2 regions of the Pseudoalteromonas sp. NH0006-46 genome follow, and region 2 is predicted to be linked to the other one. Evidence: predicted binding sites of a transcription regulator. Region 2 holds the regulator's gene; the other holds the start of a gene.

Region 1 (4,204 bases), on a different contig from region 2:
AAGGCCTAGATGCCTTTGAAACCACATCAACCACTGGTCAGTTATTATATAAAGAGTTTCGCGAAGATTTACTTGAATACATTTCAGCGCATAACTGTGATGAAGACGAGCTAGATCCAATGCTAGCACAAGTAGCGCAACAAAATGCCGTGCTACGTAAAAAAATGGAAAGCGGGCGAGATCGTTTATTAGAGCTGCATTCTTCTGGCCAAGGTGCTGCTGACTCTCTGGTTACTGACATAGAAAAACTCGATAACCAGTTTGAACTGCCAAGTTACATGATTAACGTGTTCGACACTTTTGGTGTAAGCCAAGAGGATAAAGGCGAGAACACCATTATTTTAAAGCCTACTGAACACATGTTAAACGCGTCATTCCCATCGCTTAAAGATGATGGAATGACAGTTACATTTGACCGCGATACCGCACTTTCACAAGAAGATGTACACTTTATTAGTTGGGATCACCCAATGGTACAGGGCACAATGGACATGATTTGTGACGATGACTTTGGTAGCGCATCGGTTGCCTTACTTAAAAACAAAAAACTTCCCGCGGGCACTTTTTTTGTTGAGTTGATATTTGTTGCCGAAGCAATGGCACCTAAAGTATTGCAAGTGGGCCGCTTTTTACCCCCTACCCCTATTCGTATATTACTTGATAAAGCCAGCAATAACTTAGGCGAAAACGTCGCATTTGACGGGTTTAACCAACAGCTTTCAGCCGTCGGTCGTCAAACAGCAAGTAAACTGGCAGGTGCATTGCAAAGCGCAATTCACCCAATGATCACGACTGCAAAAGACATGGCACAAGAAAAACTCGATGTTATTCGTGCAGCGTCGCTAGCTAAAATGCAAAGCACGCTAATTGAAGAACAATCTCGTTTAGAAGCCCTTAAACAAATTAACCCGAATATTCGCCAAGAAGAAATTACTTTCTTTGATAAGCAGCGCAGCGAGTTGACTACGCACATTGAAAAAGCGCAGTTACAACTAGATGCAATTCGCTTAATAGTGGTTTCGCACTAGGGGTTTTTGAGCTTTAAGTTTATAGCTGTCAGTCGTTAGTAAAAATGACAGCTTAATAAAGCGCGGTATTTATACCGCGCTTTTTTATATTCAAACAAGGCATATAAATTAGAAGCCTTTGTACAGACTATCAATGTTTTCCTTGAGCCTTTGCCCTTGCTCCCCTAAAATAGTGCCCTTCAAAATCATTAAGGTCGGCCGTGTTAGTTAATTACAATCCCCCAATGAACCCGTATTTAACCATACTTTTTCAAGACGACGACTTGCTCATTGTTAATAAACCAAGTGAGTTATTAACGGTTCCTGGTAAAGATCCTAAACATGCCGACAGCTTAATTAACCGAGTGAATCGCGTGTTTCCAACCGCACGTATTGTTCACCGCCTTGATATGGCAACTTCCGGCATACTTTGCCTTGCTATGAATAAAGCTGCCCATAGGCATTTAAGCATGCAGTTTCAAGAACGTGAAACTGCTAAGCGGTATATTGCTCGCGTATTTGGGCAACTTGAACAAGACAATGGTTCTGTTGATTTGCCACTTATTTGCGACTGGCCTAATCGCCCAAAGCAAATGGTGGATCATGAAAATGGTAAGCCATCGCTCACTCACTATAAAATACTTGAACGAGAAGAAAGCGCCACTCGCGTAGAGCTCACTCCTATTACTGGTCGTTCACATCAATTACGTGTACATATGCTAAGCCTTGGCCATCCTATTCTAGGTGACAGACTCTATGCCCACACAGAGGCGCTTGCAGCCGCTCCGCGTTTACAACTTCACGCACAAATGTTGCAACTAAAACACCCAGTCACCGAGCAAATAATGACCTTCGAAGCAGAACCCGAGTTTTAACGGGCTCAATTACTTAGCAAAGGGTTAAACTTTTAGTTAAACATGCCGATACCTAACTAATGACCACTAGTTGAGCGTGTTATGGTGTTTTTGCAATTAATTAAAAAGACTTTGTGTTACATGGCATGTAGCTGCGTGGCCCTTTTAGCAATGCCTGCAACTGCCGCTGAACATATTGCTCCGCCTTCTTTTTCGAGTGTTGAAAATAGCGATATTAAACGCCTTCTACCCAGCGATGAAGTGAAAACCTTATTGGCAGGTGAAACTGAGTTTTTAAGTTTGCACAGTGAATACATGAGTGCTGATTTTAGAGGGACTGTATTACTGATCCCCGACTGGCAATCAACCCCTACCAATAATTCAGGAATGAGTTACTTACGCAAGGAGCTTAACAATTTAGGCTACACCACCTATGCGATGACCACCCCTGATATTGATTGGCAAGCGAGTAAAATAGCAGAGACGGCCGCAGAAACAGCACCAAGCACCGCCACTGAACCAGAGAGTCAAGCCAACAGTGAGTCAGAGCAGCCTAATGTTTCAAGTAAAAATGAAGCGCCTCACCATGTGGATGCTATTGAAGCCGTCAGTGATGAAGTACTCGACAACTACAAATTAAATTTACTGGCGCGCTACAAAGCCCTTTACCAAACAGCGATGGAAGAGCCTAGCAATATTGTTATTATTGCCCAAGGCACCAGTGCAGGGGTATTAACTGAATATTATGCAGATTTTCCGCAAGAACGCGTGGATGCGCTTATTAGTTTAAGTAGCTATTTACCCAATGCAAAACGCAATAAAAGCCTAAACCAAACAACGTCTCTTGTTACGCCTGCCCTTTTAGATATTTATTACGCCGGCGACAATCGCAACATTTTAATTAACCTAAAAAATCGCCAGCGCTGGGTTAACCGAAACGCTAAATTCGACTACCGCCAGCGCCAATTATTTGGGCTTCGTGATCAGCCGCAACAACATGCTCGGCTAACAAAAGAAATAGACGGCTTTTTACGCCGCCTTTTTTAAATATTCATAGGCCGCTTGAATATCTTGGCTTTTTTTAACGGCTAATTCCATCATATGCTTTGGTAAACCTTGCGATACTAATTTATCTGGGTGGTGTTGCGCCATTAACTTACGGTAAGCTACTTTTACTTCTCGCTCTGTTGCTCCTTCGTTAAGCCCTAAAAGCCCAAGCGCTTGAGTACGATTCATGTTGTTATTAGGTGGCACATGATGGCCTGAACCTTCTTTATAACTGCTACTTTGCCCTTGCTGCTGTTGATAACGCTGTTGCTGTTTTCTAAAATTAAACTCAGCTTGATAGCGTTTAAGCACAAACGCAAAATGAGTTTTAGAAATGCCTAGCTGTTTACTAACATCACTCAGTAATTGCTTTTCTTGTTCAGCCAAAATGCCATCAGAAAACGCCATTTGAATTTGTATTTCTAAAAATAATTGCAGTAAATCATGACGCTTAGCAAAACGTTCTTTAAAATCATGAACGGTTTCTTTTAATGAAAAGTCACTTTGCTTACCCGCCTGAAACGCATGTTGTGCTTCGCGGCGTTCTTCGCCTTTTAAGCCCATTTCATCCATAAATAAGCTGGCGGCTTTTATATGTACTTCGCTTACTCGGCCGTTAGACTTTGCAATATGGCCCATCACTGCAAAGCAGCTGGAAAAAAATAACGCTTGGCGTTGATGGACATCGTCACCATTAAATAAACTTGAAAAGCCACCTGCTTTATCAAAATTATTTTTTAAACTTTTATCAAATAAATGCCCTAGATATAAACCTAAAATAGCACCAAAAATTTTGCCAAACATAAAGCCAAAGCAAAATCCGAGTATTTTTCCCCACATGTAAACTGCTACTCCTATTAATTATGTGTCGGCTTGCGCCAAGCGCTCATTTAATGCCGTTAAACGCGCTGGTGTGCCTATGTCATCCCAACTACCAATATAAAGCTCGGTAGATACTAAGTGTTTGCTTAGTTTTTCTCGTAGTAACGACCCAAGCGGGCGAATGCCTGGCTCTAAACCATTAAAAAAGTCAGCCTGATAGCGGCTAATACCCGAGAACGTATATTTTGGACTCTCAGGCGATAAATGACTCAATGCAAAATCGCCATCAGGATTATGAGGTGGATTTTCAATAAGCACCAAATGCGCCTCTCCTGGCTGTAAATGCAATTGCATGAGTGAGCTTACATCGTAATCGGTAAATACATCGCCATTAATCACAATAAACGATTCACCTAATGACGGAAGTGCTTGAATAATTCCGCCTGCGGTTTCAAGGCCGCCTTCAACCTCTTG
Region 2 (4,204 bases):
ACAAAGTCGCTTTAATCACAACCGACACATACAGAATTGGTGCTTATGAGCAACTTGCTACGTATGGTCGAATTATAGGCTGTGGTGTTAAGCAAGTTAAAGATGCTAATGAATTAGCTGAAGTTTTATATCATTTACGAAATAAACGACTAGTATTAATTGATACTGCGGGTATGAGCCAACGCGACTTACGTTTAACTGAGCAGCTTAATACTCTTATGCGTAACCAGCGCGTTGATATTCGTAGCTATTTAGTGCTCAGTGCAACATCGCAAATACACGTGTTGCAAGAAACCGTTAGACACTTTAAGAAAGTGCAGTTAAGTGGTTGTATATTCACCAAATTAGACGAATCTTTAAGTTTAGGTGAGATTATTAGTATTGCGATTCAAAATCGCCTTCCAATAGGGTATCTTACTAACGGTCAACGAGTACCAGAAGATATTCGAGTTGCAAATGCTGAAAAACTAGTTAAAAAGGCTGAGCAACTCTATTTAAAAAGAGCAAAAGCACAACATTCAAGGCACCAAGCAGTGGCGCCAAGCACAGTAGGGATGTATGATTAACACAGTATTAGATCAAGCAAGTGGCCTGCGCAAAATGAGTCAAAACAATAACAACGGCGTAAAAGTTATCGCTGTCACTGGCGGTAAAGGTGGAGTAGGAAAAACAAATGTTTCTCTTAATACTGCAATTGCATTAGGCCAGCAAGGTAACAGAGTATTGGTTCTTGATGCCGATTTAGGCTTAGCAAACTGTGACGTTATGCTAGGGCTGCGTGTTGAACGTAACTTATCACATGTTTTATCTGGTGAATGCGAACTTGATGAAATTCTAGTTGAAGGCCCCGCAGGTATTAAAATTGTACCCGCGACGTCGGGTTCTCAAAGCATGGTTGAATTGTCGCCTTCAGAGCATGCGGGACTTATCAGAGCTTTTAGCGAATTAAATACAGAATTTGATATTTTAATTGTAGATACTGCAGCAGGTATTTCTGACATGGTGCTGAGTTTTTCCCGCGCAGCACAAGATGTCATGGTTGTTGTATGCGACGAGCCCACATCAATAACAGATGCCTACGCGCTGATAAAAGTATTGAGCCGTGAGCATGGTGTATATAAATTTAAAATTGTTGCAAATATGGTCCGCAGCATGCGTGAAGGGCAAGAGCTATTTGCTAAACTTTCCAAAGTAACCGATCGTTTTTTAGATGTATCAATGGACTTGGTTGCAACGGTTCCCTACGACGAAAATATGCGTAAGGCAACACGCCGTCAAAAAGTTATTGTAGAACTTTTTCCAAATTCGCCTGCGGCACTGGCGTTTCAAGCGCTAGCAACAAAAGCAGTTAAATGGCCAATACCTAACCAACCATCGGGTCATCTGGAGTTTTTCATAGAGAAACTAGTAAACGGCTAATTATGACAACATTGGTGAATAAAGTTATGGGATATCAATCAGCACAAAATTTAAATGTGATTGTTGAAAAACATGCATCACTCGTCAAAAAAGTGGCATGTCACCTTATAGCGCGTTTACCTGCCAGCGTTCAGCTGGACGATTTAATACAATCAGGCATGATTGGCCTGATTGAAGCTTCTAAGAGCTTTGATGCAACCAAAGGCGCCAGCTTTGAAACTTTTGCAGGGATTCGTATTCGTGGCGCAATGCTTGACGAAATGCGACGCGGCGATTGGGCACCCCGTTCAGTGCATCGCAAAAGCCGTTTGGTGGCTGAAACAATTGCTTTTTTAGAAAAAAGCTTAAGCCGTGAGCCTACAGATATAGAAGTTGCTGAAAAACTTGAAATTTCGTTAAATGAGTACCATCATATCTTAAACGATGTAAATGCAAGTAAAGTACTCGGTATAGAAGACCTTGGTGTCGACGAGGATGTCATCAGTCCAGTTGATCAAGATTTAGCGCTAGACAAACCGTTTAATAACGTTAAAAATGAGCGGTTTAATGAGTCTTTGTTAGGTGCGGTAAAATCTTTGCCAGAACGAGATGCAATGGTGCTTTCTTTGTACTATAACGATGAAATGAATTTAAAAGAAATAGGGCATATACTCGATGTAAGCGAATCGCGTGTAAGTCAAATACATGGTCAGGCGATGATTAAGCTCAAAGCTAAAATCAATGACTGGATAAATTAGTAGTAAGTAAACAAGGTTAAGACCTCACTGGGGGATGTTTTGGATAAAAACATGAAAATTCTGGTTGTTGACGATTTTTCAACAATGAGACGTATTATTAAAAATCTGTTACGTGACTTAGGTTTCACTAATGTTCAAGAAGCAGACGATGGGTCAACCGCTTTGCCAATGCTACAAAATCAAGTATTTGATTTTGTTGTTACCGATTGGAATATGCCAGGAATGCAGGGTATAGACCTATTAAGAGCAATACGTGCGGATGATAAGCTTAAACACATTCCGGTATTGATGGTAACGGCTGAAGCTAAAAAAGAACAAATTATAGCGGCAGCACAGGCAGGTGTTAATGGTTACATTGTTAAGCCATTTACTGCTGGAACACTCAAAACTAAATTAGAAAAAGTATTTGAACGTTTAGGCTAATGATAGGGGGAGAGGCTTATGTCAGCACTTGCTGCGCCTCAAATAACTTTAGAACAAGCTCGTCAGCTCGTTGTTTATCTAGAAAACGGTGAGCAAGACAAAGCCAATCAGTTAATTTTAGATACTGCTTCTAAGGAGCAATCTGAAATATTTGCTGAAGTTGGAAAGTTAACCCGTCAATTGCATGAAGCTTTAAAAAGCTTCGAGCTAGACACTCGCTTAACTGACTTAACTACCGATGCGATTCCAGATGCAAAAAAACGGCTTAATTATGTTATAGAAATGACAGAAAATGCCGCAAATAAAACAATGGATGCTGTTGAGGCTAGCCTACCAATTGCTCAGCAGTTGGCGGATGAGATATCTCATATCAAACCGACATGGGATCGCCTAATGAATCGAGAGATTGAGTTAGGAGAGTTTAAATCGTTATGCCACAGCATTGATAAGTTTATGAACAAATCTCATCATAAAACCGATGAGCTGCAAAGTTTGATGACAAATGTACTTATGGCGCAAGACTATCAAGATTTAACCGGGCAAGTTATTCGCCGGGTTATTGAGCTTGTTAGAGAAGTCGAAGAAAGCTTGATCCATCTTTTGACTGCCTTTGCTGATCAAAACGACGGTAAAGCCGAAAAAATAGAACAACAAAAAACAAATGAACCATTAGACGAACAAACTTTAGCAGGTCCAGAAGGCCCTATTATTGATAAAGAATCACGTAATGATGTTGTATCTGATCAAGATGAAGTCGATGATCTTTTATCAAGTTTGGGCTTCTAAGAGGAGAGTAACTGCATGTTTGAAGTCGATGAAGATATTTTACAAGACTTTCTTGTAGAGGCAGGAGAAATCCTAGAGCTTTTATCTGAACAGTTAGTTGAGCTGGAAAACAATCCAGAAGACACCGAATTACTCAATGCCATATTTAGAGGGTTTCACACTGTAAAAGGTGGTGCTGGGTTTTTAGCCATGACGGAGTTAGTTGACGCATGTCATGGTGCAGAAAATGTATTCGATTTACTCAGACAGGGTGTACGAACAGTTAACTCTGAGTTAATGGATGTGATTTTGCAGGCACTCGACACTATTAACGAGATGTTTGCTACCATTCAAAACCGCGATAAACCTGAGCCTGCCGATCCCGAACTACTTGAAGTTCTTCACAAACTGGGCTTGCCTCCAACAGAGGAAGAGCTTGCTGGTGAATCTCCATTTGACACGGTAGATGAGCCTCAACATGAAGCTTTAGAAACGCCTGCGGCAGAAGAAACTTCATCAGCAGATGAAGAAGACCCATTTGCCTTTGATGAGTTATTTAGCGGCGGTTCAGCTGCGCAAAGCGATGAAGAAACTCAGATAGATGAAATAACAGAAGATGAATTCGAAAACCTACTCGACGAGCTACACGGGAAAGGTCAAAGCCCAATAGCTGAAAGTTCGCCAAGTAGCAGTGATGTCAGTGGAGACATTACAGATGATGAGTTTGATAATCTACTTGATGAACTCCATGGCGTTGGAAGCTTTGGCGCTGTTGCCGCTAGTGAGCCTGCAAAAGAGCAACCAGCAAGTAATAATCCAGTAGAAAATACTGCAACGGCATCAACAAATACATCGGCAAG

Evidence for each region. Region 2 encodes FliA, which starts transcription of late flagellar genes. Its sites were predicted from a motif close to CTAAAGNTNNNNNNNNNNNNGCCGATA; they were not measured.
Region 1: a site for FliA is predicted at 1,907-1,933, ahead of AC27I2_RS06490 (DUF3530 family protein). Genes of this name have one in related genera too.

Annotation. Positions count from the first base shown of each region.
Region 1 covers NZ_BAAJML010000002.1:361,579-365,782, reverse strand. Annotated here, with positions in the region: gene rapA (RNA polymerase-associated protein RapA) at 1-1,028, shown strand, start outside; gene rluA (bifunctional tRNA pseudouridine(32) synthase/23S rRNA pseudouridine(746) synthase RluA) at 1,229-1,882, shown strand; gene AC27I2_RS06490 (DUF3530 family protein) at 2,003-2,908, shown strand; gene djlA (co-chaperone DjlA) at 2,891-3,748, opposite strand; gene murU (N-acetylmuramate alpha-1-phosphate uridylyltransferase MurU) at 3,770-4,204, opposite strand, start outside.
Region 2 covers NZ_BAAJML010000001.1:667,450-671,653, forward strand. Annotated here, with positions in the region: gene flhF (flagellar biosynthesis GTPase FlhF) at 1-566, shown strand, start outside; gene AC27I2_RS03040 (MinD/ParA family ATP-binding protein) at 559-1,419, shown strand; gene AC27I2_RS03045 (RNA polymerase sigma factor FliA) at 1,446-2,156, shown strand; gene cheY (chemotaxis response regulator CheY) at 2,196-2,579, shown strand; gene AC27I2_RS03055 (protein phosphatase CheZ) at 2,598-3,365, shown strand; gene AC27I2_RS03060 (chemotaxis protein CheA) at 3,381-4,204, shown strand, end outside.